4 regions of the Streptomyces sp. NPDC048566 genome follow, and region 4 is predicted to be linked to each of the others. Evidence: riboswitches for the same ligand, from Rfam matches in the RefSeq annotation. Region 4 holds a riboswitch; each other region holds the start of a gene.
The links. Region 4 has a riboswitch for cyclic di-AMP ahead of ACGFS9_RS03685 (transglycosylase family protein). Riboswitches for the same ligand answer to the same signal wherever they lie in the genome.
Positions count from the first base shown of each region.

Region 1 (7,569 bases), 700 kb from region 4:
GAACTTGCGCGGGTTCCCGATGGATTCGAGGTACATCAGGGCGACGTCGGTGTCGGGGTCGTCGAACCAGTACTGCAGGACGTCGTTGCCGGACACGTCCGCGCGGTTGCCGGAGGAGACGAAGGTCGACACGCCGGTCACCCCGGTGACCCCGCCGCCGCGCCGGTGCAGCCGGGAGAGCAGGGCGATGCCGATGGCGCCGGACTGGGCGAAGAGCCCGATCCGGCCCGGGCGCGGCATCTCCGGGGCGAGCGAGGCGTTCAGCCGCACCTGCGGGGAGGTGTTGATGACGCCGAAGGCGTTGGGCCCGACGATGCGCATCCCGTACGTACGCGCGTGCCGGACGAGTTCGCGCTGGCGTTCGCGCCCCGCCGGCCCGCTCTCCGCGTAGCCGGCGGAGACGACCACGAGTCCCTGCACACCGTGTTCGCCGCACTCGGTCACGGCGTCGAGGACCTGCTCGGCGGGGACGGCGACGACCGCGAGGTCGACGGGTTCCCCGATGTCGCGGACGGAGCGGTGGGCGGGGACGCCGTCGAGTTCCTTCTCCTCCAGTGCCCTGTTCACCGCGTACAGGCGGCCGGTGAAGCCGGCCTGCCGGAGGTTGTCGAGGACGCTGCGGCCGACCCCGCCCCGGGCGCGTCCGGCACCGATCACGGCGACCGAGCCGGGCGCCAGCAGCCGCTTCACGGACCGGGCCTCGGCGCGCTGCTCGCGGGCGTGCTGCACCGCGAGGGACCGGTCGGTGGGTTCGAGGTCGAACTCCAGGCGGACGACACCGTCCTCGAAGCTGCGCTTCTGGGTGTACCCGGCGTCCGTGAACACCTTGATCATCTTGTTGTTGGCGGGCAGCACCTCGGCGGCGAAGCGGCGGATGCCGCGCTCGCGCGCCACGGCCGCGATGTGTTCGAGCAGCGCCGAGGCGACGCCGCGGCCCTGGTGGGAGTCCTGCACGAGGAAGGCCACCTCCGCCTCGTCGGCGGGGGCGGAGGCGGGCAGGCCCCGGGCGTCGATCCGGTCGTAGCGCACGGTCGCGATGAACTCGCCGCCCACCGTGGCGGCGAGGCCGACGCGGTCCACGAAGTCGTGGTGCGTGAAGCGGTGGACGTCCTTGGCGGACAGCCTGGGGTAGGGCGCGAAGAAGCGGTAGTACTTCGACTCGTCCGAGACCTGCTCGTAGAAGCTGACCAGGCGCTCCGCGTCGTCGGTCGTGATGGGTCTGACGCGGGCGGTGCCGCCGTCGCGCAGCACCACGTCGGCCTCCCAGTGCGCGGGGTACTCGTGCCGGTCCGACGGGGTCTGCATGGGCCCCAGACTACGGCTCGCGCAGGACAGCGGCGCGAGGCACTCTGTGGGATACGGCGTCGCGACGGGCCGCCGTCCGCGGGCGGGGCGCGGCACCCGTCCGGGCACGCTTCCCGATATGGGACACTGGTCTAGACAACCCTGAACACCTGAAGGGCAGCATCACATGGCTGAGCGCCGCGTCAACGTCGGCTGGGCTGAGGGCCTCCACGCCCGCCCCGCCTCCATCTTCGTCCGGGCCACCACGGCCTCCGGTGTCCCCGTGACGATCGCCAAGGCCGACGGCACCCCCGTCAACGCGGCCTCCATGCTGGCGGTCCTCGGCCTGGGCGCCCAGGGTGGCGAGGAGATCGTCCTCGCGTCAGACGCCGAGGGCGCGGACGCCGCTCTCGACCGCCTGGCCAAGCTGGTCGCCGAGGGGCTCGACGAGCTGCCCGAGACCGTCTGAGCCGGCCCACGAGGCCCGCGGGCGCCACACGGCCGAGCCGCGCCACCCTGCACCGGGGGCGCGGCTCGGCCGTTTCCGCACACCGGTCCGAGAATTCCCCGGAACGGCACCCGGGCCGCGCCGCCCGGAACGAAAGGAGCGCACTCCGGAATGTCGGGCACACGAATGAAGCGGCGGCAGAATAGTCGGCCACCCGAATAACCTTCTTTGTATACGGCGCCCATGTTAATGGCGTTGGCCCGTCATGTTTACGGGATGTTGCGAAGTCCTCACACGGTCCTGGCGGTCGCCGCCCGCGGGAAATCGGAGCCGGTGCGCCGGCGCCGAGCGCTCCACGTGCAGCGCGGTGATCGCACGGGCCCGCTCCCCGTCCCCGCGGGCGACCGCGTCCACGATGGCGCCGTGCTCGGCCCAGGACTCCGCGGCATTGGCGGGCGCCTCCACCAGGTACATCCACGCGATCTTGTGCCGCAACTGGGACAGCGTCGACGTCAGCGCGGGGCTGCCCGACGCCTGGGCGAGCGTCTCGTGGAACCAGCCGCCCAGGGAGCGCAGGTCCTCGCTGTTGCCCCGCCGGGAGCGCTCCTGGCCGAGCCTGACCAGGCCCCGGAGCACCTTGAGGTGCGCCTCGGTGCGGCGCTGCGCGGCCCGCGCGGCACCCATCGGCTCCAGCAGCATGCGCATCTCCAGCAGATCCGCCGCCTCCTGCTCGGTGGGCTCGGCCACGCACGCCCCCGCGTGCCTGCGGGTGACGACGAACCCCTCGGCCTCCAGGGTGCGCAGGGCCTCGCGCACGGGGACGCGCGAGACGCCGTAGCGCCGGGCGAGCAGTTCCTCGGTGAGCCGGCCGCCTCGCTCGTAGACGCCCGCCACGATGTCGTCACGGATTGCCGTGCATACCGAGTGCGCCGGAATACGCATGATCCGACCTCCGCTTTAATCCCCGCGAAACGCCATCGATTGACGCTTGTTCAGCGACTCTATTGCAGGAAGCCTTAATTTCCGATGGGAGGACCGAATCCATGGATATTTTTTGGCCAGGCGACCCCGGAAACGACGATGCCCCGGCTCGGTGAGCCGGGGCATCGAAATCGGCGGAGAAGCGGCGAAGCGGTCGTCAGACGTTCACGCCGTGCGAGCGGAGGTAGGCGACGGGGTCCATGTCGGAGCCGTACTCGGCGCTGGTGCGCGCCTCGAAGTGCAGGTGCGGTCCCGTGGTGTTGCCGGTCGACCCGGAGAGCGCGATCTGCTGCCCCGGGGTGACCGCCTGGCCGACGGAGACCCCGATCGACGACAGGTGCCCGTACATGGTGTACGTGCCATCGTGCATCTTGATCACCACCTGATTGCCGTAGGCACCGCCCCAGCCGGCCGTGACGACGGTGCCGGCCCCGACGGCGTGCACCGAGGTGCCCGACGCCGCGTGGAAGTCGACACCGGTGTGGCTGCCGGAGGACCACAGGCTGCCGCCGGCCTGGTAGCCGGTGGAGACGTAGGAGCCGGGGATGGGCGTGACGAAGCTGTTGAGCCGCTTGCGCTCGGCGGCGCGGGCGGCACGCTCCTTGGCCTCGCGGGCCTGCGCGGCCTGCTCGGCGGCCTTCTTGCGCGCGGCCTGCTCGGCCTTCTCCCGCGCGGCGGCCACGTCGGCCGCGTGCTGCTGGGCGGCGGCCTGCTCGTCGATCTGCTCGGCGACGGAGCCGCCGATGGTGACGGCCTGGGTCAGTCCGGTCTGCTCGACGGAGGACTCGGCGGCGAACGCCGGGGCCGCGAGGGTTCCGAGGACACCGGTGGTGGTGAGGGCCGCGACGCCGACGGCGTTCTTCGTGCCGCGCTGAACGCGGCCCGGACGACGATGCTTCCCGGTGCCACAGGTGAACGCCATGAAGGGGCTGGTCCTTTCCTTCCTTCTCGCCTACCGGGTTAGCTGACGGGTTCGGAGCAGGAAGGTCTCCTACGGACCCCCTCCGGGAGGGCGTCCGATTCACCCCAGGGACTGCGTGTGGGTCCCCGGCTCCCCTGGCTCGCGCCATGCGGGGACTCGGCGATGACTGTCCGGTGCCGCGGGCGCGGCGCACTGCCTGACGAACAGCCGGACCGACGCTAGACGCGGCGTCTTTCGAACAACAAACGGATCACGTTTTTTGTAGCGCATCCCACAGCGCAGAAGCCAACCTCCGTACCAATACGGACATCTTGGCGACGATGTCCGCGTAAAGGAGGGCCCTGGCGACGCATCGGTCACCAGGGCCCATCTCGGTCACACGGTCCTACTCGGCGGAGACGACGCTGACTTCGCCGATGCCGAGCGCCCTGACCGGCTCCGCGATCCGGGCCGCGTCGCCCACCAGGACCGTCACCAGACGGTCCGTCGGGAAGGCGCTGACGGCGGCGGCGGTGGCCTCCACCGTGCCGGTGGCGGCCAGTTGGCGGTACAGGGTCGACTGGTAGTCGTCCGGGAGGAACTGCTCGACCTGGTCGGCGAGCGTGCCCGCGACGGCGGCGGCGGTCTCGAACTTGAGGGGCGCCACACCCACCAGGTTCTGCACGGCGACGTCGCGTTCCGCGTCCGTCAGCCCCTCGGCCGCCAGCGTGCGGAGGACCTTCCACAGGTCGTCCAGAGCCGGGCCGGTGTTCGGCGTGTCCACCGAGCCGCTGATCGCGAGCATGGCGGCACCGGAGCCGTCCGGGGCGGAGCGCAGGACCTGCCCGAACGACCGCACGCCGTAGGTGTAGCCCTTCTCCTCGCGCAGGACGCGGTCCAGGCGCGAGGTGAGGGTGCCGCCGAGACAGTACGTGCCGAGCACCTGGGCGGGCCACACACGGTCGTGCCGGTCGGCGCCGACGCGCCCGATCAGCAGTTGCGTCTGCACGGCGCCGGGACGGTCCACGATGACCACGCGTCCGGTGTCGTCGGCGTGCACCGGCGGCACCGGGCGCGGCTCGGCGGACGAACCCGTCCAGGAGCCCAGGGTGTCGCCGAGCAGGGCGTCCAGGTCGACGTCCGTGAGGTCACCCACGACGACGGCGGTGGCCGTGGCGGGACGGACGTGCTTCTCGTAGAAGGACCGTACGGCCGCGGAGTCGATCCGCTCGACGGTCTCCTCGGTCCCCTGGCGCGGGCGCGACATGCGGGCCGTCGCGGGGAACAGCTGCCGGGACAGCTCCTTGGCCGCGCGGCGGGCCGGGTTGGCCGTCTCGTGGGGGATCTCGTCGAGCCGGTTGCGCACCAGCCGCTCGATCTCCCCGTCCGCGAAGGCCGGGGCGCGCAGGGCGTCGGCGAGGAGCCCGAGTCCCTTGGCCAGGCGCGAGACGGGCACCTCCAGGGAGAGCCGGACCCCCGGGTGGTCGGCGTGCGCGTCGAGCGTGGCGCCGCAGCGCTCCAGCTCCGCGGCGAAGTCCTCGGCCGAGTGCTTGTCGGTGCCCTCGGAGAAGGCACGCGCCATGATCGTGGCGACGCCGTCCAGCCCCTCTGGCTCGGCGTCCAGCGGTGCCGCGAGGATCACCTCGACGGCCACGACCTGCTGGCCGGGGCGGTGGCAGCGCAGGACGGTGAGGCCGTTGCCCAGGGTGCCGCGCTCGGGCGCGGGGAAGGCCCACGGCTTGGGCCGGCCGGCCTGCGGCTGCGGATGGAAGTCCATGGTGGCGAGCTCGGTCACTTCGCCGCCTCCTCGTCGGTGTCGTCAGCGGCGTCGGTGGCTTCGGGGGCGGTGGGCTCGTAGACGAGCACGGCGCGGTTGTCGGGCCGCAGGCGGGCCGCGGCGACCTCCCGGACCTCGTCCGCGGTGACCTCGAGGACGCGCTGCACGGCGCTCAGGGCCAGCTGCGGGTCACCGAACAGGACGGCGTAGCGGCACAGTTCGTCCGCCCGTCCGGCGACCGTGCCGAGCCGGTCCAGCCACTCGCGCTCCAGCTGGGCCTGCGCGCGCTCCATCTCCTCGGCGGTGGGGCCCTCCGCGGCGAACCGCGCCAGCTCCTCGTCGACGGCGGCCTCGATGACCGGGACCTCCACGTCACCGGACGTCTTCACGTCCAGCCACCCCAGCGAGGGCGCCCCGGCCAGCCGCAGCAGACCGAAGCCGGCCGCGACGGCGGTGCGGTCGCGGCGGACGAGACGGTTGTAGAGCCGGGAGGACTCTCCGCCGCCGAGCACGGTCAGCGCCAGATCCGCGGCGTCGCACGCGCGCGTGCCGTCCTCCGGGAGGCGGTAGGCGGCCATCAGGGCGCGGGCCGGCACCTCCTCCTCGACGACCTCGCGCAGCTGCCCGCCCATGGTCTCGGGCAGCGCGCCGTCCCGCGGGGCGGGCTTGCCGTCGTGCCCGGCGATGGAGCCGAAGTACTTCTCGACCCAGGCGAGCGTCTGCTCCGGGTCGATGTCGCCGACCACCGACAGGACGGCGTTGTTGGGCGCGTAGTAGGTGCGGAAGAACGCGCGGGCATCCTCCAGGGTGGCGGCGTCCAGGTCCGCCATCGACCCGATCGGCGTGTGGTGGTACGGGTGGCCCGCCGGGTAGGCGAGCGCGGTCAGCTTCTCGAACGCGGTGCCGTACGGGACGTTGTCGTAGCGCTGCCGGCGTTCGTTCTTCACGACGTCGCGCTGGTTCTCCATCGACTCGTCGTCCAGGGCGGCGAGCAGCGAGCCCATGCGGTCGGCCTCCAGCCAGAGGGCGAGCTCCAGCTGGTGGGCGGGCATGGTCTCGAAGTAGTTGGTGCGCTCGAAGCTCGTCGTGCCGTTGAGGGAGCCGCCGGCGCCCTGGACGAGTTCGAAGTGACCGTTGCCGTGGACCTGGTGGGAGCCCTGGAACATCAGGTGCTCGAAGAGGTGGGCGAGTCCGGTACGGCCCTTGACCTCGTGCCGGGAGCCGACGTCGTACCAGAGGCACACCGCCGCGACCGGGGTCAGGTGGTCCTCGGAGAGCACCACGCGCAGGCCGTTGGCCAGGCGGTGCTCGGTCGCTGTCAGGCCGCCGGAGCCTGCCTCGGCTGCGGCCGTGTGACCCATGGGCATGTACGTCCCTTCGATCGCGGAACTGCGTCATTCCTGTCGGTCCTGCCACTGTATGCAAGCGCGCGGACGCCTGGCGAAGTTCCCGCACCTCGTACGCCGAGAGCGAGACGCGTGCGCCCCCTCCGCATCCCCGGACCCCTCCGCGGGGCCGGCCGGCCGCGGACCCGGACGGCGACGTCCGGACCCGCCCTCCGGGACGGGTGCGGAGCGGGCCCGGGGCGGATCGGGAAGCGGCCGGCCGAGGGCCGACCGGGGACGGCCGGGGGCCTCGGCAGGGCCGCCGGCACGGTCGTGAGAGCCTCCGCGGAGCGCTCCGCGGAACCGCTACGGACGGGTCGCGGTCCGCGTTGTCGGCGGCTCGGTCCACAATGGTCCGCGTCAGATCCCGTTCATGCCCCGGCAGAGACTGTGAAGGAGCCGCAGCAGCGATGGCCCGCCGCAGCACGAAGACCCCGCCGCCCGACGACTCGTACGAGGAGAAGATCCTCGACATCGACGTCGTGGACGAGATGCAGGGCTCCTTCCTCGAATACGCGTACTCGGTCATCTACTCGCGAGCCCTGCCGGACGCCCGGGACGGCCTGAAGCCCGTGCACCGCCGCATCGTGTACCAGATGAACGAGATGGGCCTGCGCCCCGATCGCGGCTACGTGAAGTGCGCCCGTGTCGTGGGCGAGGTCATGGGCAAGCTCCACCCGCACGGTGACGCGTCGATCTACGACGCCCTGGTGCGCCTCGCCCAGCCCTTCTCGATGCGCCTGCCGCTGGTCGACGGCCACGGCAACTTCGGTTCGCTCGGCAACGACGACCC
Region 1 covers NZ_JBICWL010000001.1:117,513-125,081, reverse strand. Annotated here, with positions in the region: gene ACGFS9_RS00475 (GNAT family N-acetyltransferase) at 1-1,305, opposite strand, end outside; gene ACGFS9_RS00470 (HPr family phosphocarrier protein) at 1,472-1,753, shown strand; gene ACGFS9_RS00465 (GntR family transcriptional regulator) at 1,979-2,674, opposite strand; gene ACGFS9_RS00460 (M23 family metallopeptidase) at 2,871-3,635, opposite strand; cyclic di-AMP (ydaO/yuaA leader) riboswitch at 3,649-3,807, opposite strand; gene ACGFS9_RS00455 (M16 family metallopeptidase) at 4,021-5,409, opposite strand; gene ACGFS9_RS00450 (M16 family metallopeptidase) at 5,406-6,758, opposite strand; gene ACGFS9_RS00445 (DNA topoisomerase (ATP-hydrolyzing) subunit A) at 7,187-7,569, shown strand, end outside.
Region 1: it holds a riboswitch for cyclic di-AMP, as region 4 does, so the genes downstream of both, ACGFS9_RS00460 (M23 family metallopeptidase) here and ACGFS9_RS03685 (transglycosylase family protein) in region 4, are expected to answer to the same signal.

Region 2 (7,569 bases), on a different contig from region 4:
CCAAGTCGCTGGGCGGTCAGGGCGGGGCGGTCCTCGGCCCGGCGGCGGTCGTGGACCACCTCGTCAACGCGGCGCGCACGTTCATCTTCGACACCGGTCTCGCCCCGGCCGCGGCGGGCGCGGCGCTGGCCGCGCTGCGGCTGCTGCGCGAGGAGCCCCGGCGGGCGGCGCGGGCGCGCGAGGTGGCGCGGTCCCTGCACGCCCGGCTGACGGCCGAGGGCCTGTCGGCGGTCCGTCCGGACGCCGCCGTCGTCTCCGTGCGGGCACCGTCCCCCGAACGGGCCCTGCGGTGGGCGGCCGACTGCCGCGAGGCGGGCCTCGCCGTCGGCTGCTTCCGTCCCCCGTCGGTGCCCGACGGGGTGTCGAGGCTGCGGCTGACGGCCCGCGCCGACCTCACCGACGAGCAGATCGGGCGGGCGGTGGACGTCATCAGCCGCAGCCGGTGATCCGGTCCCGGATCAGGCCAGACCGCTGACGAACCCCTCCCAGGCGGCAGGGGCGAACAGCAGGGCGGGCCCTGCCGGGTTCTTCGAGTCGCGTACCGCCACCGTCCCGGACCACGGTCCGGAGCCGGGGCGAGCCGTCTCGACGCAGTTGTTCATTCCCGTGCTGCGGCTGCTGCGCAGCCAGCGCACGTCGCGCAGTGCAGTGCTGGAGGGTACGTACCGAGGCGATGCAGACATGGGGGGTGCCTCCTTACGCGCCGTCACCTATCCCGGCGATGTAGTCCAACGAGTCCTCGGGCGAAAGGGCGTGGAACCGAAGGGTGTCGAAGGCCTCCGTGTAGGCCTGGAGGTCTTCTTTCCGTTCGAGATAGAGGCTACTCGTCAAGTGGTCGAGAACAACCACATCCAGATCAGTAGTGTTCGGAAAGGAGAAGATAACGAAAGGCCCGGTGATCCCGATGTGCGCCCCGGCCGCGAACGGCAGTACCTGAAGCCGGACTTGGGGCAGGGTCGCGGCCTCCCGGAGCCGCCGGAGCTGACGGGACATCACCTCCGGCCCGCCCACCTCCCGCCGCAGCACCGCCTCGTCGAGCACCGCGCACAGCTCCAGCGGAGGATCGGCCCGCAGCACGTCCTGCCGGGCCAGCCGCACCTCGACCAGGGCGTCGAGCCTGCTCTCCTCCAGCCCCTCCACGGCGGCCCGCGTCACCGCGCGCGCGTACTCGGGCGTCTGGAGCAGGCCCGGAACGACGGAGGTCTCCAGGGTCCGCATCCCGCTCGCCCCCGATTCCAGGCTGATGAAGTCGCGGTACGCGGGCGGCAGCACCCCGCGGTAGGCGTGCCACCAGTGGTGCCGCCCGTTGCCCTCGGAGCCCGCCAGCACGACCAGGAGATCGCGCAGTTCGGGGTCCGCGACACCGTAGGCGTCCAGCAGACGCTCCACGTCGGCCGGTTTCACCCCGCTGGTGCCGGTCTCGATGCGGCTCACCTTCGACTGGTGCCAGCCGAGCAGCCCCGCCGCCTGGCCGCTCGTGAGACCCGTGCCGGCGCGCAGCGCACGCAGTTCGGCACCCAGTTTGCGGCGGCGTACCGCGGGACCGTGCTGCATGCCCGTTCTCCCTACTCCTCTCAAGTCGCCCGAATACGCTCTGCCGACGCAGAGTTCACCGCATCGAGCGACAGATATATGCATTACTCGGTGGATCGCACCCGCGACCGGCCCGGTAGTGGCAGTCTTGCGCAAGCACCAGTCCGGGACCGTACTCGAACCATCCGCTCCGTGTCGGACTCCGGTCCCGTGGGAAAGGGACGACGTCGCCATGGCAGATCACCAGGAAGCAGCCGTCACTCTGCCGAGCGAGGCCGTCTCGGTCTCGGTGGCCCGTAGGTTCGTGGCGGACGTGCTGGCCGAGTGGGGTCTGCCGGACGGCGCGGAGGTCGCCGAGACCGTCCGCCTGGTGGTGTCCGAACTGGCGACCAACGCGGTGCAGCACACCCTCGGCCAGTCCCCCACCTTCACGGTCGACGTGTGCCTCGAACGGGAGGAACGCCTGCGGATCGGGGTCACCGACAGTCATCCGCGCTTTCCCCGGCGGCTGCCCGCGGCGGTCCAGCAGGACAACGGCCGCGGGATGGTCATCATCCGCTGGCTCGCCAAGGAGTGCGGCGGCAGGCTCAGCGTCCGCGCCACCCGGGAGGGCGGCAAGACGGTCTCCATCGAGCTGCCCTGGACGGCGGCGGTCCAGCCGGTCGCCGCGGGAGGGGCCCCGCCCGAGGGGTAGCCCGCCCGGCTCCGCCGTGCCGCCCGCCCGTCCGGAGGGGCGCGGCCGGCTTCGCCGTCCCGGCACCGGGCCGCGCGCACCGCGGGGCGGGGCGCCCCGGGGCCGGCGCACCGGACGCGCGGCGGTTCGGCCCCCGGGAAGCGGGCCGCCGGGCGCCGCGAGGGCGGTCGGACCCGGTGCCGTTCGCCGGCGGCGGTCCGAGCCGCCGCCGGCGGACCGGTCAGCCGACCCGGCCGTACCAGACGCTCCGCGTCCAGATCTTCTGCAGCCTCACCACGTCCCCCGTCTTCGGCGAGTGCCAGATCCTCCCCTTCCCGGCGTAGATGCCGACGTGGTAGACGCTCCGGCCCGAGTGGAAGAAGACCAGGTCCCCGGCCTTGCGGTGCGAGGCGGAGACGTGGTGGGACGTGTTGTACTGCGCCGCGGCCGTACGCGGCAGCTTCTTGCCCGCCTTCTTGTACGAGTAGAGGGTCAGCCCGGAGCAGTCGAAGCGGTGCGGCCCGGTGGCGCCGTACTTGTACGGGGCGCCGTGCTTGGAGGCCGCCACCCGGAGCGCCTTCGTCGCGGTGGTGGCCGCCTGCGCCTCCGCCGCCCCACCGGGGAGCACGAGGCCGCCGCCCACGGCGGCGAGGGTGAGGGCCGAGGCCGTACCGGCCCTGGTCCACAGCGACGGGACACGATTGAGCGCAGTCATGCGCAACCCTTCGTCAGCCGCCTGTGAAGGATGACCTGTCGGATTCGGGCTGGCGAAGTTGCCCGGCCGCTGGCGCGGCTTCACCCCAAGGACCGCCCGGAGGGCTGCTCCGGCGGACCGTCGTGCTGGGTCCTCCACTCCTGCCGATCCACTTCTGTCGACCGGTCATCCGGGCGGCGGCAGGACTCGGCGTCCGCCCGGACCGCCCCGCCGCCGTGGCGGGGGCTTGTCGTCGGAAGGGATCTTCACCCATGAACGTCGGAAAATCCGAGCGGAACCGGTGTTTTGTGGGCTTACTCACCACTCACCCGTTCGGGTGGACGCCTCTGTGTTCGAAGGGGTGTTGGGGCCGCGGACGACGCCCGCACCTGCGCCGGAGCCTCCCGATCCGCGCCGGGGCCCTTCCCGTCGCGCAAGTCGGGGGGCCCGGGAAAGTGCCGATTTCTACGCCATCAGGGGGTACACCATCTGGTGCGTTTGAGTCGCGGGCCGGGGTGCCTGCGGCGTCCGCGCGCGGTGCCTCAACTGCCGGGCTCGGGAGGCGTCGTGACCCGCGCGGTCCGCCGCTCGCCGTCCAGCGCGCGCAGGGCCCTGGCCAGGGTGGAGGCGTGCACCTCGCTCTCGCCCCGCTGGTGCATCAGCGCGAGCGCGTCCCGCAGCGCGGTCGCCCTCCCGACCAGCGCCTGGGCCGCACGCAGCCCCCGGTAGGTGTCCCCGGGGCGCGCCGGGTTGATCCGGCCGACCAGGTCGACGACGTCCAGGTAGCGGTCGATCAGCTCGGCTTCCGCACGGGTCAGGGCCGGCAGCGGAGGCGGGTCGGGGATCACCGGCCGCCCGCCCGGTGCGGCGCGCGGTGCCCGTGACCGCGGTGCCGCGGGCCGACTCCCCGGCGCGGGGCGGCGGTCGGTGTGCCGGCCCGGGGGTCCGGCTCCGGCGCCCGGTGGCGCGCGGCGGTGCAGGGGGCGCTCGGCGTGTCGATCCGGAGGGGCGGTTCCGGTCCCGGCCGTCCCGGGGTGGAGGGGCCGGCGGGTACGGGCGGGACGGGGCGGGCGGACGGGCGCTGCATGGGCACGCCTCCTCGCGGTCGATGACTCGACGTCTGTCAAAAAGGTACAGGCCGTACGCCGTTCGCCGAGAGGCCCCGGTCGTGACCGGACTCCCGCTCCCGGCGCCGGGGACGCCCGGGGCGCGCCGTCCGCCGCGGTCCGCGATCCGTGATCCCGGGGAGGGCGGCCGTGCCGGGCCGGCTCCCCGCGTCCGGCCGGCGGGCCGCGCCGGTGCGGACCCGGACCCGGTGCCCGGGCGGGAGGGTGCGCGCGCGACGCCCCGGCACCGTCCGTGCCGTATACGGTCCGGGCGCGCGCCCCCGGTGCCGCGCCCCGCGACCGGTGGGCGGGGCGGCCGTGACGGGCGGGCCGGGTGTCGGGTCCCCCTCGGAGGTGATGCGGCCCGGGTCCGCGCTCCGCGCCGGGTATGCGACCGGTCGGCTGCCGGTCATGGGGTGATCAATGGCTGGTTAACGTAGTTGAAACTCCGCCCCACTAATCTGCCGATCCACGCCGCCGGGGGTTCTTGTGTCCGGATCGGCGAAGAACGCGCCATGTGTCGGTGTGTTACATCTATCCCGCCGCGATGGCTGCGGCACCCGGGCCCCGCACGGTCCGGAGCGAGGACTGTGAGGTGGGACGCCGTGCAACTGACCCCGCACGAGCAGGAGAGGCTGCTGATCCACGTGGCCGCCGACGTGGCCGAGAAGCGCAGGGCCCGCGGGGTGAGACTGAACCACCCCGAGGCGGTCGCGCTGATCACGTCGCACCTCCTGGAAGGCGCCCGGGACGGCCGCACCGTGGCCGAGCTGATGTCCTCGGGACGCAAGATCCTCACCCGTGACGACGTCATGGAGGGCATCCCCGAGATGATCCACGACGTCCAGGTCGAGGCGACCTTCCCCGACGGCACCAAGCTCGTCACCGTCCACGACCCGATCGTCTGAACGGGGGAGCGACATCGTGATTCCCGGAGAGATCCGCTTCGCCGACGGCCCCGTCCGCTACAACGAGGGCCGTGAGGTCACCCGCCTGACCGTCCTGAACGCCGCCGACCGGCCCGTCCAGGTCGGCTCCCACTACCACTTCGCCGAGGCCAACCCCGGACTCGACTTCGACCGCGGAGCCGCCCGGGGCAAGCGGCTCAACGTCGCCGCCGGCACCGCCGTGCGCTTCGAACCCGGCATCCCCGTCGCCGTCGAACTCGTGCCGCTCGCCGGCACCCGTACGGTGCACGGGCTGCGCGGCGAGACCGGAGGTGCCCTCGATGCCTGAGATCTCACGGGCCGCTTACGCCGACCTGTTCGGCCCCACCACCGGCGACCGCATCCGGCTCGCCGACACCGACCTGTTCGTCGAGATCGAGGAGGACCGCTCCGGCGGCCCCGGACTCGCCGGCGACGAGGCGGTCTTCGGCGGCGGCAAGGTCATCCGCGAGTCCATGGGCCAGTCGCGCGCCACACGCGCCGACGGCACCCCGGACACGGTCGTCACCGGGGTCGTCGTCATCGACCACTGGGGGATCGTCAAGGCCGACATCGGTATCCGCGACGGCCGGATCGCCGGCATCGGCAAGGCCGGCAACCCGGACACCATGGACGGCGTCCACCCCGATCTGGTCATCGGCCCGGAGACCGAGATCATCGCCGGCAACGGGCGCATCCTGACCGCGGGCGCCATCGACGCGCACGTGCACCTCATCTGCCCGCAGATCGCGGACGAGGCCCTTGCCTCCGGGATCACCACGCTCGTCGGCGGCGGCACCGGTCCCGCGGAGGGCTCCAAGGCGACCACCGTGACCCCCGGTCCCTGGCACCTGGCCCGGATGCTGGAGGCGATGGAGGGATACCCCCTCAACTTCGGTCTGCTCGGCAAGGGCAACACCGTCTCGCACGACGCGATGCTGTCGCAGATCCGCGGCGGCGCCCTGGGCCTGAAGATCCACGAGGACTGGGGGGCGACGCCCGCCGCGATCGACGCCGCCCTCACGGTGGCGGACCGCACCGGCATCCAGGTCGCCATCCACACCGACACGCTCAACGAAGCCGGCTTCGTCGCCGACACCCTCGCCGCGATCGCCGGGCGCGGCATCCACGCCTACCACACCGAGGGTGCGGGCGGCGGGCACGCGCCCGACATCATGTCCGTGGTCTCCGAGTCGTACGTGCTGCCCAGTTCCACCAACCCGACCCGGCCCTACACCGTCAACACCGCCGAGGAACACCTCGACATGCTGATGGTGTGCCACCACCTGAACCCGGCGGTGCCGGAGGACCTGGCCTTCGCCGAGTCCCGCATCCGGCCCTCGACCATCGGCGCCGAGGACATCCTGCACGACCTCGGCGCCATCTCCATCATCTCGTCCGACTCCCAGGCCATGGGCCGGGTCGGCGAGGTGATCATGCGCACCTGGCAGACGGCCCACGTGATGAAGCGCGCCCGGGGCGCGCTGCCCGGGGACGGCGGCGCCGACAACCACCGCGTACGTCGCTATGTCGCCAAATACACCATCAACCCCGCGCTGGCGCAGGGGCTCGCCCGGGAGATCGGCTCGGTCGAGAGCGGCAAGCTCGCCGACCTGGTGCTCTGGGAGCCCGCATTCTTCGGGGTCAAACCGCACCTCGTCATCAAGGGCGGAACGATCGCCTACGCGCAGATGGGCGACGCCAACGCGTCGATCCCGACGCCGCAGCCGATCCTGCCCCGGCCGATGTTCGGGGCCGTCGGGCGGGCCCCGGCGGCGAACTCGTTCAACTTCGTGGCCCCCCTCGCCATCGAGGACGGGCTGCCGGAACGGCTCTCCCTCGGCAAGAGGTTCGTGGCCATCGACTCGACCCGGGGGGTCACCAAGGCCGACATGCGGGAGAACGACGCGCGGCCCGAGGTGCGGATCGACCCCGACAGCTTCGCCGTGCACATCGACGGCGACCTCGTCGAGGCGACTCCGGCGGCCGAACTGCCCATGGCCCAGCGTTACTTCCTCTTCTGATGTCCCGCGCAGCGCTGCTCGTCCTGGCCGACGGCCGCTTCCCGGCCGGCGGGCATGCCCACTCCGGAGGGGCCGAGGCCGCCGTCAAGGACGGGCGGATCACCGGGGCGGCGAGTCTGGAGGACTTCTGCCGGGGCCGGCTCCACACGGCCGGGCTCGTCGCCGCCTCCCTGGCCGCGGCGGCCGCGGCCGGCGCCGATCCGGTGGCACTGGACGCCGCCGCCGACGCCCGGACCCCCTCCCTCGCCCTGCGGGTCGCCGCGCGGCGGCTCGGGCGGCAGCTGATGAGGGCCGCCCGGGCCACCTGGCCCTGCCCCGAACTCGACCAGCTGGCCAAGGAGTTCCCCAAGGGGGCGCACCAGCCGGTCGTGCTCGGCGCGACGGCGCGGGCCGCGGGGCTCGGACCGGGGGACGCCGCGTACTGCGCGGCCTACGAGAGCGTCAGCGGGCCGGCCTCGGCCACGGTCCGGCTGCTCGGCCTCGACCCGTTCGACGCGACCGCCGTACTGGCCCGGCTCGCGCCGGAACTGGACCTCGTCGCGCACCGGGCGGCGAGCGCCGCGCGGCGGGTCCCCGACGAAGGCGTCGAGGTGCTGCCCGCGGCCTCGGCACC
Region 2 covers NZ_JBICWL010000002.1:293,669-301,237, reverse strand. Annotated here, with positions in the region: gene ACGFS9_RS05170 (8-amino-7-oxononanoate synthase) at 1-446, shown strand, start outside; gene ACGFS9_RS05165 (DUF397 domain-containing protein) at 459-683, opposite strand; gene ACGFS9_RS05160 (helix-turn-helix domain-containing protein) at 697-1,554, opposite strand; gene ACGFS9_RS05155 (ATP-binding protein) at 1,766-2,227, shown strand; gene ACGFS9_RS05150 (C40 family peptidase) at 2,448-2,921, opposite strand; cyclic di-AMP (ydaO/yuaA leader) riboswitch at 2,925-3,123, opposite strand; gene ACGFS9_RS05145 (hypothetical protein) at 3,443-3,748, opposite strand; gene ACGFS9_RS05140 (urease subunit gamma) at 4,612-4,914, shown strand; gene ACGFS9_RS05135 (urease subunit beta) at 4,931-5,242, shown strand; gene ACGFS9_RS05130 (urease subunit alpha) at 5,235-6,956, shown strand; gene ACGFS9_RS05125 (urease accessory protein UreF) at 6,956-7,569, shown strand, end outside.
Region 2: it holds a riboswitch for cyclic di-AMP, as region 4 does, so the genes downstream of both, ACGFS9_RS05150 (C40 family peptidase) here and ACGFS9_RS03685 (transglycosylase family protein) in region 4, are expected to answer to the same signal.

Region 3 (7,569 bases), on a different contig from region 4:
CCCTTGCCGATGGTCTTCACCCCGTCGAGCCCCTCGCCGCCCTTCGGCACCGCCGTGCCCGCTCCCGGGGGCATCGCCCGGCCCATGCCCCGGGGCAGGCCCTTCCCCGTGTCCGCGTGGTCGTCGCCCTCGGTGACCTTCGCGCCCTTCGGCGGGGTGAAGTCGAAGGTGGACGCCGCCGGCCGGGAGAAGTCGACCTTGGTGAAGCCGACGTCCACGACCGCCGCTCCCCCGCTCGCCGGGGTCAGCGTGAACTTCAGCGGCAGCCCGGTCCTCGCGTCCACCGCGATGGAGATCGCGCCGACGGTGGAGCCGGACTGCTTCGGCTCGACGACCAGCTTGTAGGCGTCGCGGCCCGCGACCTGCGCGGTGCCGTCGACCTTCACGGACGTCGTGTCGTCGACGGACTCGAGCGCCTCGTCGGCGAGGTCCCCGGGGGTGGCCGGCATGTCGTGCGGCGCCTTGCGCCCGGCGCCCGCGGGGGCCGTCGCGTGGTAGACCTCGTTGGACTTGCTGTCGTAGCCCCACACGTCCTTGCCGTTGTGGACGACGCTGTACTCGGCGGCGTCCTCCAGGAGCGAGACCTTGCCCCGGTCGGGGCCGTCGGTCGCGACGCGCAGGGTGTGCGTTCCCGAGACCAGCTCCATCAGCTTGGACTGCGGGTCGGCGGAGGAATCGCCGTCCCCCCGGACGGCTCCGGAGGCGAAGCCGCCCGCCAGGCCGCCCAGATCGGGCAGCCCGAGGTCGGCGGAGACCTTCACCGTGCCGGACAGCTGCTCGACGTCCGACGCGGCGATCTTCTCCAGGAGTTCCCGGGCGGTGACCTTGGGCAGGTCGGGGTCCCCGGAGGACGCGAGGGCGGGGACGAGCCCGATCGTCGCCGCCGCGACCCCCACCACCGCGACCGGAACGACGTAGCGCGCGGCCCTGTGTCGCCCGGCGCGTCGGTCGTCGGCCTCGTCGGCGGCCTTCGCGCGGTCGTCGGTTTCGTACGGTGCCATGTGTGCCTTACCTCCGTCGTCGGCGGCGGCTCTGTGGTCCTGTCCCTGCTCCACCCCTGGGCCGCCATTCTCACCCGAACCGGTGAGGAGTGGTGTTCTCCATATGACCAAATCGGCCGGACGGAAGCGTCAGCCCGCGGAATCAACTCCGCGTAGTCCTGCGGTATGACGCCGGACGACGGCATCCGGCCGGACCCGTAGGGGTCGTACGGGGAGCACGTGCCCCCGGCGTGTCACGCGTCGCGGACGCCCCGCACGGCGCACGGGTCACCGACCGGCACGCACCGCCGGAGGGGGCACCGACGGCATCCACCGCACGGCGGGTCACGCGGCGGCACGGCGTGGGGCCGCACCGGGCGTCACGGGCCGGTGCATCCTTCCGGCCCGGCACCGGGGGAAGCCGGTGCGGGGGCCGCGGGGCGGCCCCGGCGGCCACTCAGCCGGCGCGGTGCACCACGGCGTCCGCCAACTCGACCAGCGCGGCCTTCGCGTCGCCGTCGGGCAGCGGCGCGAGCGCGGCCCGCGCGTCCTCCGCGTAGCGCACGGTGTCCCGGCGGGCCTGCTCCAGCGCGGGGTGCTCCCGCAGCCGGGCCAGCGCCTCCGCGTGCCGCGCGTCGTCCGTCAGGTCGGAGTCCAGCAGCTCGCACAGCGCGACGTCCTCGGCGAGCCCCAGCCGCTCGGCCCGCTCGCGCAGCCGCAACACCGGCAGCGTGGGAATGCCCTCGCGCAGGTCGGTGCCCGGGGTCTTGCCGGACTCGTGCGACTCGGACGCGATGTCGAGGACGTCGTCCGCGAGCTGGAAGGCGACGCCGAGCCGCTCGCCGTACTGCGTCAGCACGTCGACGACCGTCTCGTCGGCGCCCGACATCATCGCCCCGAAGCGGCAGGCCACGGCGACCAGCGAGCCGGTCTTGCCGCTCAGCACGTCCAGGTAGTGGTCGACCGGGTCCCGCCCGTCGCGCGGCCCGGCGGTCTCCAGGATCTGGCCGGTCACCAGCCGCTCGAACGCCTCGGCCTGGATGCGGACGGCGTCGGGACCCAGGTCGGCCAGGATGTAGGAGGCGCGGGCGAAGAGGAAGTCGCCGGTGAGGACGGCCACCGAGTTGCCCCAGCGGACGTTGGCGCTGTCGACGCCGCGCCTGACGTCGGCCTCGTCCATCACGTCGTCGTGGTACAGCGTGGCGAGGTGCGTCAGCTCGACGACCACGGCCGAGGGCACGACACCCGGCGCGTAGGGATCACCGAACTGGGCGGCGAGCATCACGAGGAGCGGCCGGAACCGCTTCCCGCCGGCCCGCACGAGGTGCTGGGCGGCTTCCGTGATGAAGGGGACCCCGCTCTTGGTGGCTTCGAGCAAACCCTCCTCGACAGCCGCCAATCCGGCCTGGACATCGGCTTCGAGAGCCTGGTCCCGCACGCTCAGCCCGAACGGCCCGACGACGGTCACGAGAGGTTCTCCTGTCTGCTGACGATCACATGGCGAACTCGGTCGATCATTCTTTCGATGACACGGTTTGTCGATGTGTCGCTGCCATCACTCAAGTCAGCGTATCCGGTCACGTTTCGATCACCACGAGCGCCCACCGTCCCCCGGCCGACGTGACCCCGCCGGGAGGTACGCCGGAATACACCTGTAAGACACACGGAACCGCCCGTGCGCCGCATGCCGCGGGTACCCCTCCCGTCCGGGCGGTATCCGACGGCCGTCGACATGTTCACGATCACCTACTGCTCCGCCGACGGCCCGGCGCCCCGCCCCCGGGCCCTGCGGGGCCGGGGGCGCACGGGAGAGAGGGGCGTGGCCCCCGGTTCGTCCGCGTCCGGCCCCGAGCCCGGCCCGCGGACGATCACCCCGCCCCCGACCCGTCCCGCTCCCCCGGCGCGGCTTTCCGCCAGGGGCACGGAACCGCCGCCCGCACGCCCCCGCGTCCTCCCCCACGCCGTCCCGCGCGACCTCGGCCGCGCCGCCCCCGCGCCTCCTCCCTCCCGCCCGCCGTCCCCCACGACCCGGTCCGGTTGCCGCACCACCGTTCGACGCGTCCCGTGCGCCGAGGCGAGCCCCCGGGCATCCGTCCGGCCCTCCCCCGTGGAGCCGCGCGCAGGACGCCCTCGCCCCACTCCACCCCTCCCCGACGGCGCCCGACCGCTCGCCCGGACGCGGCGCCCGGCGGCCGACAAGCCACCCCGACGCTCCGACGCTCCGGGGGCGCCTCCCCGACCCGCCGACCGGCCGGACCCCACCACACGGCCGCCGGCACCCCTGGGTAAGCCGGACTCCGCCCCCCGCCCGCGTCCGGGGCCGCCCTGCACGGTCTCGGCACAGCGGACGGCACGGCGGACGGCACGCCGGACGTCGCGCGGGGCACGACCGGAGGCCCTTCCGCGTGCCGGGACCTCGGTCGCCCAGCGGCCCGCCACCCCGACCCTGGCCACCGGCCGCGCGGGCGGTTCGGTTCGGCATCCCATCGGGACCGCCCGACCGCGCCGCGGGGCGCCACCCGCGCGCCCGCCCCGCCGGGGGCGGTCGTCGCGGTCCGCCGGGCGGACGACCGCCGTGACGCACGGGCACCCCCTCCAGGCGGTTCCGACCTCGGCACGGGCCCGCCCGGGGGTCAGCCGTGCCCGCCCCGGCGGCCGGACCGCCGGCCCGGTGCCCGCCCGTGAGGTGATGGGGCGTGGCACATGGACGGGGCGCCCGGCAGGCTTCACCCGTCTCCGGTTGACCGCCCGCGCGGGGTCGGCCCGGCGCCAAGCCCGGCGCCGGGTCACATCGGATCGGGTCGATGCGGGTCGGGTCGGGTCGAGGCGGGTCGGGTCGAATCGGGGCGGGGCACAACGTCGCCCCGCTGAGTCGACGGCGTCCCGTCCCCTGACGCCGCCTCCTTTCTCCGAGGTCCGGCGGACCGACGCCGGGCCCAATCGGCCGCGCACGCAACGGCGTTCGCCCGGCGGCCCGCGCCGCTTCCGCCCCACCCCCGTCAACTCATCGCGCGCGGCGCGGCGTTCGCCGGGCCGGCCGGCCTGCGGCGCCTCCGCCGGTCCGCTCGTGCGTGACGCACCCCGGCAGGGCCTGTCCGGCATGCGGGCGCCACCGTGACCGTCCCGTAACTCCCGGCACGCCAAACGGCGGTGGCGTAATGCCCGACTTGCCCGTCATGCCGCGTTGGCGACCGTTGCACGCGTGAATTGAGTCACCCGCCGACCAGTGGATCACCCTCGGCCCACCACCCACGAACCCCTTCACCAAAGGCAAGTTGAGGATTCAATTCCGGCGCAAACGGACGTTTCGCCACGCCCCCAAAAGGGCGAAAGCGATCTTCAACGCCACATCGGGCCTTGTTCCCGACATGTGCAGTCGCATACGTTCTCGTCGACCCCGGGCGGATCGCCGAATCCTGCCGTCGCCCGGAACCCATCCACCCACGCACACACGGCAGGAGCGGGGGAACCACAGGTAGGCCGCCGATCCGGAAGACCGGACCGGCTAGGGGTGAAGCCGCGCCCGAAACGCGGCCGGGCATCTCCCGCCCGAACCCGACAGCTCACCTCGCAGGCGTCGGAGAGGACAATTCGTCATGCCCGCAGGCACGCACCGCCCCGCCCGCAAGAACATCGTCACCCGCGGAATGATCGCCGCGGGGACGGGCGCCCTGGCCTTGGCCCTGCCGCTCGTGAGCGCGACCGGCGCCCACGCCGCCACCCCCCAGGCCGCCAAGACCGCGGCCGTCCCCAACGTCCAGCTCATCACCTACAAGGTGGTCGCCGGCGACACGCTGACCAAGATCGCGAAGAAGTACCCGTCGAGCGGCGGCTGGAAGAAGCTGTACACGGCGAACCGCGCGGTCATCGGGAACGACCCGAGCCACCTGCGCACGGGCCTGACGCTCACGGTCGGCACCAAGACCCTGAAGTCGGCCGCGGCCACGACGACCGCCAAGACCACGGCCACCCAGGCGTCCGCCACCACGTACGCGAACAACCTGGACGGCTGGATCAAGGAGTCCCTGGACATCATGGGCAAGGCGGGCATCCCCGGCACCTATGACGGCATTCACCGCAACGTGATGCGCGAGTCCTCGGGCAACCCGAAGGCCATCAACAACTGGGACTCCAACGCCGTCGCGGGCACCCCCTCCAAGGGGCTCCTCCAGGTCATCGACCCCACGTTCCTGGCCTACCACGTGCCCGGCACCTCGATGGACCCCTACGACCCGGTCGCCAACATCACGGCGGCCTGCAACTACGCCGCCGCGAAGTACGGCTCGATCGACAACGTCAACGGCGCCTACTGATCCCCGCGGCGCACCCTCTCCCCCCACACCACGACATCGGCCGGCGGCACCCACGGGTCCGCCGGCGGTGCCGTACGAGAGGGGCGCCTCCGGATCGCGCGGGCACCCTCCGGGGGCCCGGCCCGCCGGGCCCCGCCGGGAGGTCCGCGCGGGCACCCTCCCGAGGCCGCGGGGCGGGCGGCGCCGGTACCGAGGCCCGGGTCAGCAGCGCTCTCCGCACCCGAAGACCCGCTCCAGGACCACCGCGATGCCGTCGTCCTCGTTGGACAGCGTCACCTCGTCGGCCACCGCTTTCAGTTCGGGATGCGCGTTGGCCATCGCGACCCCGTGTGCCGCCCAGTCGAACATCGGGATGTCGTTCGGCATGTCCCCGAACGCGAGCGTCCCCGACGGGCTCAGCCCGAGACGGGCCGCGGCGAGCGCGAGACCGGTGGCCTTGGTCACTCCGCATGGCTGGAGTTCGACGGTACCGGGCCCCGACATGGTGACCGTCGCCAGCGAACCGACCACTCCCCGCGCCGCCGAGGCCAACTCGTCGTCGGACAGCGACGGATGGCGCAGCAGCACCTTGCTGATCGGCTGCGCCCACAGGTCGTCCCGGCTCCGCACCCGCACAGCGGGCAGCGTCGGGTGCGGCATGACGTAGCCCGGCTCGATGAGGGTCAGCCCGTCCACGCCGTCCTGGTCCACCGCCGCGTACAGCAGGCCGACCTCCGCCTCGATCTTGCCGAGCGCCGTCTCCGCCAACTCCCGTTCCAGCGTGACCGACCAGAGCATCCGGTCGGTTCCGGCGTCGTAGAGCTGCGCGCCCTGCCCGCACACCGCCAGTCCCCGGCCGCCGAGTTCGTCCAGCAGCGGCCTGACCCGCGGTGCGGGGCGGCCCGTCACCACCAGGTGCCGGGCACCTGCCGCGGTCACTTTCGCCAACGCGGCCCGCGACCGGTCGGAGAGCGTGTCGTCGCCGCGGAGCAGCGTTCCGTCCAGGTCAGTGGCGATGAGTGAATATGCAGTCGGAGCGGCCATGATCCGAAGAATACGGATCGCGGGACCCGTCGACCCCGCCGGAACCGGACGACGTCCGGTATCCCGTCGGCAACGCCGTTCACCGCACGGTGGCAGGCGCGTTGCGACCGGTTGGGATCACGCACGGCCCGCTTCCGTCCGGTCGGACTTTCCCGTGCAGGACCGATCACAACGGCTCAACACCGCCGTTCCCCCCGCGCCCGTCCCACCCGAACCACCGGAGCGGCAGCACACGACGGGGTGCCGGCGGCCGGTTCCGGGACCGGGGGGGGACGCGGGCGGTCACCCCGGCGGGCAGGCGGAAACGTCCGTCGCCCGATCGGGCGACGGACGTCCACGCGCCCGGCCGGTCCCGGGTCCACCGGTGACCGGCCACCGGACGCTCACCCGTGGGCGGCCGCCAGATGCCGGGCCAGACGCGGCGACGCGAACCGGGTGCCGCACACGAACCGCATGACCGGACCGTACGAGGACGCCGCGGGCAGGCCGGTGAAGTACAGGCCGGGAACCGACGAGCGGTATCCGGCGCCCAGCCGCGGAGTGCCGCGGCTGACGGCCAGCGCGGTCCGCAGCCCGTCCCCGAGGAAGTCCATCGCGGCGATGTCCACGCGGTATCCGGTCGCCGCCACGACGTGGTCGGCGGACAGGTCGTCCAGCCGGCCGCCGTGGGTCTGCACCGTGAGGACGGGCTTGCCCTCCGCGGCTCCCGCCCGGACGATCCGCCGCACCTCGCGGACGGCGACCCTGCCCTCGAAGCGGTCCCGCAGCCACCAGGCGCCGAGCGGTCCGAGCACCCGGCGGACCAGGTAGTGCCGTGCCCCGGCGGGCAGATGGCGGTAGGGCTGCGCGTGGTGGCTGAGGGCCCACAGCGACCAGGCCCGCCCGAACGGCGACTCCGGGCGCAGCTTCGGCTGGTCCCACGGCGGCGCGCCGAAGTCCACCGCTCCCCGCCCCCGGGACACCACCGTCACCCGCGCGCCCGCCTCCGCCGCCAGCACCGCCGTCTCCAGCGCGGACTGGCCCGCGCCGACGACGATCAGGTCCTTGCCGGCGAACCGGCTCAGGTCGTGGTGCTGCGAGCTGTGCGACAGGGGTCCCGAGGGCGTCGGCCCGTCCGCCGCCGCCTCGGCCAGCGCGGCGGGCAGATACGCCAGCCCGGACAGCCCGGTGGCCACGACGACCGCCCGCGCCGTGAAGGACTCCCCCGAGTCGAGCTTGAGGACGAAACCGTCCGGGCCGCCCGGGGAGCCCCG
Region 3 covers NZ_JBICWL010000025.1:73,521-81,089, reverse strand. Annotated here, with positions in the region: gene ACGFS9_RS27555 (outer membrane lipoprotein carrier protein LolA) at 1-1,001, opposite strand, end outside; gene ACGFS9_RS27550 (polyprenyl synthetase family protein) at 1,438-2,448, opposite strand; cyclic di-AMP (ydaO/yuaA leader) riboswitch at 4,378-4,572, shown strand; gene ACGFS9_RS27545 (transglycosylase SLT domain-containing protein) at 4,577-5,293, shown strand; gene ACGFS9_RS27540 (HAD family hydrolase) at 5,495-6,316, opposite strand; gene ACGFS9_RS27535 (FAD-dependent oxidoreductase) at 6,700-7,569, opposite strand, start outside.
Region 3: it holds a riboswitch for cyclic di-AMP, as region 4 does, so the genes downstream of both, ACGFS9_RS27545 (transglycosylase SLT domain-containing protein) here and ACGFS9_RS03685 (transglycosylase family protein) in region 4, are expected to answer to the same signal.

Region 4 (7,569 bases):
TCGACGGGCCGGACACCCTCGATCTGACGCGGCGTGACAACCCGCACCTCGGCTACGGCCACGGCATCCACTACTGCCTCGGCGCGCCGCTCGCCCGGCTGGAGGGGCAGACCGCGCTGGCGACCCTCCTCACCCGCCTCCCCGATCTCCGGCTCGCCGTCGACCCGGCTGACCTCCGCTGGCGCGGCGGGCTCATTATGCGCGGTTTGCGCACGCTTCCGGTGGAGTTCGCCCCGGTCGGGCCGTCCGCGACCGCTTCGCCCGGTGCGTCCGTACAGCGCTCCGGCGGGGAGTCCGGGGAGGAGGGGTGGACGCCGGACCGGTCGTCGTGACCCCGGCTGTCAACTGACACGCCGTCAAATCTGTGATCTTCACGTGATCTGCGCTGCATCGACTTGTGACAAGCGTTCGAGTCCGGATACGTTCACCCATCAATGCGGCCCCGGCACCGATCACTTCGCCGTGGGTGCCGCACTCACCCCGCTGTCACGCGAAAGGCTTCCGCATGCTCTCCGGGAACGGCCGTCATCGGCGCCCCCGTCAGGCCCCGGCCCTCATCGTCGCCGCGGGGGTGACCGGGTCGGCCATCGCGATCCCGCTGCTCGGGGCGTCGAGCGCGAGCGCGGCCGACGGCACCACCTGGGACCGGGTGGCGGAGTGTGAGAGCGGCGGAGCGTGGAGCGCCGACAACGGCAACGGGTACTACGGCGGGCTCCAGCTCTCCCAGGAGAACTGGGAGGCGTACGGCGGCCGGGTCTACGCGCCGACGCCCGACCAGGCCAGCCGCTCGCAGCAGATAGCCGTCGCCGAGAAGGTGCTCGACGGCCAGGGGCTCGCCGCCTGGCCGACCTGCGGGCCGCTCTCCGGGCTCAGCAAGAGCTCGGCCGGGGTCGAGGTCGACACGGGCATGGGTGACGGGGCGTCGGGCGACGGCGAATCCGATGCGACCGGACTGTCCACCTCGCCCGACTCGTCGCCTTCGCGGGGATCGTCCAGATCGTCCGACACGTCCTCTTCCGCGGAGACCGGTTCCCCCGAGGTGACCGAGAACACCACGAAGTCCGACACCTCGCGGAAGACGGAGGAGCCGGGCGGGGGCGCGACCGGTGACGAGACGCCCGACGAAACCGGCACGGCGGACAAGTCGGGCCGGAGCGGGGACGCTTCGGAACCCTCCGCGAGCGCGTCGACCGCGCCCGGGCGGCACCGCGGCGGCAGTGCCGACGAGGACGCGGCGGACGCCGACGCGGGCGCCCGTGCCGACGCCGCGGGCGGGCGGCACGCCTCACGCGGCGTGGACGAGGCGCGCGACGCGGACGGCGGCACGTATGTCGTGCGCGCCGGGGACAGCCTCTCGACGATCGCCGACACCCTGGACCTCGCGGGCGGGTGGTCCGGGCTGTACGCCGCGAACGAGCGGACGGTGGGTGCCGACCCCGACCTCATCCTGCCCGGTCAGAGCCTTGCTCTTGATGCCGAAACGGTCGAAAAGTAGCGGGAGTTCGCGTCATGGTTCGCTCGCTATTGTCCGGTTTGGCGCGAGTGAGACATGAGTCTCAGAAGCCCTGATCGTCTTTGAAAATACGGCGATCGACTGCTTACGGTCGTGATCGCTCGCCACCGCGGGCCCCGACGACCGCAACGCCGAATCCTGCCGGCGGCCGTACGGGAACAGTCGTCGCGTCAAGCGCCGTGGGCAGGAGCGGGGGACCCAAGGTAGGTGCCGCGAACGGGAGTCGACAGACGCCCGGGAGCGGCTAGGGGTAAAGCCGCGCGCCGAGGTTCCGGACGGAACCGGGTGGCGCGGCCGGGCACTCAACCGGCCCGAACCCGACAGCTCACCTCGCAGGCGTCGGTGAGGGGATCAACTCGATGCTGTTTTCCAGCAAGGGCAAGCACCGCCGCCCGAACAAGGCCACCCGTGTCGCCACGCTCGCCGGTGTCACCGGTGTCGCCATCGCCGCTCCGCTGATGGCGGCCGGCAACGCCTCCGCCGCGACCGCCTCCGAGTGGGACGCCGTCGCGCAGTGCGAGTCCGGCGGCAACTGGTCGATCAACACCGGCAACGGCTACTACGGCGGCCTGCAGTTCTCGTCCTCGACCTGGGCCGCGTACGGCGGCACCGCCTACGCCTCCACCGCCGACCAGGCGTCGAAGGCGCAGCAGATCGCCGTCGGCGAGAAGGTCCTGGCCGCGCAGGGCAAGGGTGCCTGGCCGACCTGCGGCACGGGCCTGTCGGGCGCCGCCTACGGCGGCGGCTCCACCGCCTCCACCCCCTCGGCCTCCACCGGCTCCTCGGCGTCCGGCGGCTCGCAGGACACCCGTTCCTCGGAGCAGCCCGCCTCCCGTTCGCAGGAGCGCCCGGCCGCGAAGAAGACCGTCACCACCCCGACCGGCAAGAAGGTCGAGAAGGGCGACGGCGAGTACAAGGTCGTCAAGGGCGACACCCTCAGCTCGATCGCCGCGAAGCACCACGTCGAGGGCGGCTGGCAGAAGCTGTTCAAGCTGAACCACGACATCGTGGACGACGCCGACGTCATCTTCCCGGGCCAGCAGCTCCACCTGAGCTGAGCCGGGCCGCGCCCCGGCCGGACGTGGCCGTCCTCGGCGGACGGCGGCCACCCTCCCGGCCGTGCGGCCCCTCCGGCCGAACGGTCGGCCCCCGGCCGCCCCGCCCTCAGGCGGGGCGGCCGGGGCCCCGCCCCTCGCGGGCTCCCCGCTCCGGTGCGTGTTCCCCCGTACGCATCCGGAGCGGGGTTTTCCATTTTGTTTTTGTTCCGATCGGGAACATTATGTACCGCGAGTTCTGCCCAAGGGGTGGTCGATCGGCTGGCCGATCCCTCCGGGCCGGTTAGGCTCGTCCCGCAGGGCTGGCCAAGCACTGCGTACCCGCGTCACATCCCAGAAGGAGATGCTCGTGCCGTCCATCGACGTCGTCGTAGCCCGGGAAATCCTGGACTCCCGAGGCAACCCCACGGTCGAGGTCGAGGTCGGCCTCGACGACGGCAGCACGGGTCGTGCCGCCGTCCCGTCCGGCGCCTCCACCGGTGCCTTCGAGGCCATCGAGCTCCGCGACGGTGACCCCAACCGCTACCAGGGCAAGGGCGTCGAGAAGGCCGTCCTCGCCGTCATCGAGCAGATCGGCCCGGAGCTCGTCGGCTACGACGCCACCGAGCAGCGGCTGATCGACCAGGCGATGTTCGACCTGGACGCCACCGACAACAAGGGCTCGCTCGGCGCCAACGCCATCCTCGGCGTCTCGCTCGCCGTCGCGCACGCCGCCTCCGAGGCGTCCGACCTGCCGCTCTTCCGCTACCTGGGCGGCCCGAACGCGCACCTGCTGCCCGTTCCGATGATGAACATCCTGAACGGCGGGTCGCACGCCGACTCCAACGTCGACATCCAGGAGTTCATGATCGCTCCGGTCGGCGCGGAGTCCTTCTCCGAGGCCCTGCGCTGGGGCGCCGAGGTCTACCACACCCTCAAGAAGGTGCTGAAGACCAAGGGCCTGTCCACCGGCCTCGGCGACGAGGGCGGCTTCGCCCCGAACCTGGAGTCCAACCGCGCCGCCCTCGACCTCATCGTCGAGGCCATCAAGCAGGCCGGCTACATCCCCGGCGAGCAGATCGCGCTCGCGCTCGACGTCGCGGCGTCCGAGTTCTACAAGGACGGCAGCTACGAGTTCGAGGGCAAGTCCCGCTCGGCCGCCGAGATGACCGAGTACTACGAGGAGCTCGTCTCCGCGTACCCCCTCGTCTCGATCGAGGACCCGCTGTACGAGGACGACTGGGCCGGCTGGAAGGTCATCACCGACCGGCTGGGCGACAAGGTCCAGATCGTCGGCGACGACCTGTTCGTCACCAACCCCGAGCGACTGGCCCGCGGCATCGAGGAGGGCTCCGCCAACGCCCTGCTCGTCAAGGTCAACCAGATCGGCTCGCTCACCGAGACCCTGGACGCCGTCGAGCTGGCCCAGCGCAACGGCTTCAAGTGCATGATGTCCCACCGCTCCGGCGAGACCGAGGACGTCACCATCGCCGACCTCGCGGTCGCCGTGAACTGCGGGCAGATCAAGACCGGCGCCCCGGCCCGCTCGGACCGCGTCGCCAAGTACAACCAGCTGCTGCGCATCGAGGAGATCCTCGACGACGCCGCCGTGTACGCCGGCCGCTCGGCGTTCCCGCGCTTCAAGGGCTGAGCACCACCCGCCCCGGAAGCGTCGTCCGTACGTCCCCGTACCCGGTCCCGTACCGTGTGCGGGGACGTACGCACGTGACGGGCCCGCACACGGCGGGCCCCGTACTGGGGAGGCGGGACTCATGGCCGTGAAGGACCGGGACCGGTTCTCCACCGCGACCAGGATCAAGCTGCTCGGCGAGCAGACTGCGGCCCGGGTCTACCGCTCCCAGACCAAGCGGCAGGCCCGCCGCTCCCGGCTCACCGGCCGGGCCGCGCTTCTCGCCCTGGTGCTGTGCTCCCTGGTCGTCGCGCTCGCCTACCCCATGCGGCAGTACGTCTCCCAGCGCGCCGAGGTCGCCGACCTCCAGCACCGCCAGGAGCAGGCCCGCCGCCGCGTGGAGCAGCTGCGCGACCTCAAGGCGCGCTGGCAGGACGACGCCTACGCCGAGCAGCAGATCCGGCAGCGGCTGCACTACGTCCTGCCCGGCGAGACCGGCTACATCGTGGTCGACCCGGACGCGACGCGGCAGACCCGGGCCGCACGGGCCGGCGCCGACCGCCCCTGGTACACCAACGTCTGGGACGGCGTGGACAAGTCAGACGCCGCCGACCAGTGACGAACCGCCGAACCGATCAGAAAGACACGTGACTCACGGCATGGAAACGCCACCGCCCACCACCGCGCGCACCGAGCCCACCGACGCCGACGTCGCGGCCTTCCGGCAGCAGCTGGGCCGCCCGCCGCGCGGACTGCGCGCGATCGCGCACCGCTGCCCCTGCGGACAGCCGGACGTGGTGGAGACGGCGCCCCGGCTCCCCGACGGCACCCCCTTTCCGACCACGTACTACCTCACGTGCCCGCGGGCCGCGTCCGCGATCGGCACGCTGGAGGCGAACGGGGTCATGAAGGAGATGACGGACCGGCTGGCCGCCGACCCCGAGCTGGCCGCCGCCTACCGCGCCGCCCACGAGGACTACATCGCCCGCCGCGACGCCATCGAGGTGCTGGCCGGCTTCCCGAGCGCCGGCGGCATGCCTGACCGGGTGAAGTGCCTGCACGTCCTGGTCGCCCACTCGCTGGCCGCCGGACCGGGTGTCAACCCGCTCGGCGACGAGGCCATCGCGCTGCTGCCGGAGTGGTGGCGCAAGGGGGCGTGCGTGACCGGCGTCGCCGAGGACGCCGCGACCTGCGCCGCCGCGCCGTCCGGGGAGGACGCCCAGTGACCCGGGTGGCCGCGATCGACTGCGGCACCAACTCGATCCGGCTGCTGGTGGCCGACGTGGACCCGGCGACCGGGGAGCTCGTCGACCTGGACCGCCGGATGACCATCGTCCGGCTCGGCGAGGGCGTCGACCGGACGGGCCGGCTCGCGCCGCAGGCCCTGGAGCGCACCTTCGCCGCGTGCCGCGAGTACGCCGGGGTCATCAAGGAGCACGGCGCCGAGCGGGTCCGGTTCGTGGCGACCTCCGCCTCCCGCGACGCCGAGAACCGCGACGACTTCACGCGTGGCGTCCTCGACATCGTCGGCGTCGAGCCCGAGGTCGTCACCGGGGACGAGGAGGCGGAGCTCTCCTTCGTCGGGGCGACCCGGGAACTGTCCGGCGACGACCTCGCCGCGCCCTACCTCGTCGTGGACATCGGGGGCGGCTCGACGGAGTTCGTGGTCGGCTCCACGACGGTCCGCGCGGCGCGTTCCGTGGACGTCGGCTGCGTCCGGATGACCGAACGCCACCTCGTGCGCGACGGCGTCGTCACCGACCCGCCCACGGTCGAGCAGGTGGCGGCCATGCGAGCCGACATCGAGGCGGCCCTCGACCTCGTCGGCGAGACCGTCCCGCTGGGCGAGGCGCGCACGCTCGTCGGCCTGGCGGGCTCGGTCACCACCGTCTCGGCGATCGCGCAGGACCTGCCCGCCTACGACCCGGGCGCCATCCACCACTCGCGCGTCCCCGTCGAGCGGGTCCGCGAGATCACCGAACGGCTGCTGCGCTCCACGCACGCCGAGCGTGCCGCGGTGCCCTCCCTGCACCCCGGACGGGTCGACGTGATCGCCGCGGGCGCCCTGGTGCTGCTGACGGTGATGGAACGCACCGGCGCCGCAGAGGTCGTCGTCAGCGAGCACGACATCCTCGACGGCATCGCGTGGTCCGTGGCCTGACCGACTACCGGTCGCGGTAGACGTCCCGCCGGTCGCCCGCCGTGGCGACCAGGATGGCGAGCTCGCCGTCGAGCGCCGCGCGACGGCATCGCGCGGCCGGTGGCCTGAGTCTCCTTTGCTACTGATGAGTAGCCTCGGCTGAGCAGGTCGGCTAGCGTATGAGCGTGTCCGAGGGGGCCGGGGGACCCTCTCGGGCCGCGTCGGCCGGGAAAGTTCGTGAAGTTCTTCACAAGGAAAAAGCCCCTGCCGGGTGCGGAAGGGGTCGGTCGGGCCGCCCCCGGGGGCCGAGTGGCCCCGGACGGGGCCGCGATGGCGTGTTGCGGGCGCGTTTCCGGGCGGTGAAACAAGGGAGTTGCCCGCTGGGCCGAACGGGTCGCGGTGCAGCTCACGCGGTGTTGACAACGGTACGAACCGTACGCCGGAGCGGTCCGGCCGCAGGCCCCTCGGCCAGGCGGGCCGCGGAGTGTAGCAGACACCCTGCCCAACCTTGTGAAGGGGCGCACGAGCGACCCCCCATGACCGGGTGGATACTCGATGGCATGAGCACCACGGAGCGTCCCAGGATCCTCGTAGTAGGCGGTGGGTACGTAGGCCTGTACGCAGCTCGGCGCATTCTCAAGAAGATGCGCTACGGAGAGGCGACCGTCACGGTCGTCGACCCCCGGTCGTACATGACCTACCAGCCCTTCCTCCCCGAAGCCGCCGCCGGCAGCATCTCCCCCCGGCACGTCGTCGTCCCGCTGCGACGCGTGCTGCCCAAGGCGGAGGTCCTCACCGGCCGGGTCACCACCATCGACCAGGACCGCAAGGTGGCCACGATCGCCCCGCTCGTCGGCGAGGCGTACGAGCTGCCCTTCGACTACCTCGTCATCGCGATGGGCGCGGTCTCCCGCACCTTCCCGATCCCCGGCCTCGCCGAGCAGGGCATCGGCATGAAGGGCATCGAGGAGTCCATCGGCCTGCGCAACCACGTCCTCGAGCAGCTCGACAAGGCCGACTCCACCACGGACGAGGACGTCCGCCGCAAGGCGCTGACCTTCGTCTTCGTGGGCGGCGGTTTCGCCGGCGCCGAGACGATCGGCGAGGTCGAGGACATGGCCCGCGACGCGGCCAAGTACTACAGCAGCGTGTCCCGCGAGGACATGCGCTTCATCCTCGTCGACGCCGCGGACAAGATCCTCCCCGAGGTCGGCCCCAAGCTCGGCCAGTACGGCAAGGAGCACCTGGAGAG
Region 4 covers NZ_JBICWL010000001.1:820,849-828,417, forward strand. Annotated here, with positions in the region: gene ACGFS9_RS03675 (cytochrome P450) at 1-332, shown strand, start outside; gene ACGFS9_RS03680 (transglycosylase family protein) at 506-1,495, shown strand; cyclic di-AMP (ydaO/yuaA leader) riboswitch at 1,679-1,867, shown strand; gene ACGFS9_RS03685 (transglycosylase family protein) at 1,873-2,571, shown strand; gene eno (phosphopyruvate hydratase) at 2,912-4,198, shown strand; gene ACGFS9_RS03695 (septum formation initiator family protein) at 4,320-4,796, shown strand; gene ACGFS9_RS03700 (DUF501 domain-containing protein) at 4,837-5,403, shown strand; gene ACGFS9_RS03705 (exopolyphosphatase) at 5,400-6,338, shown strand; gene ACGFS9_RS03710 (NAD(P)/FAD-dependent oxidoreductase) at 6,878-7,569, shown strand, end outside.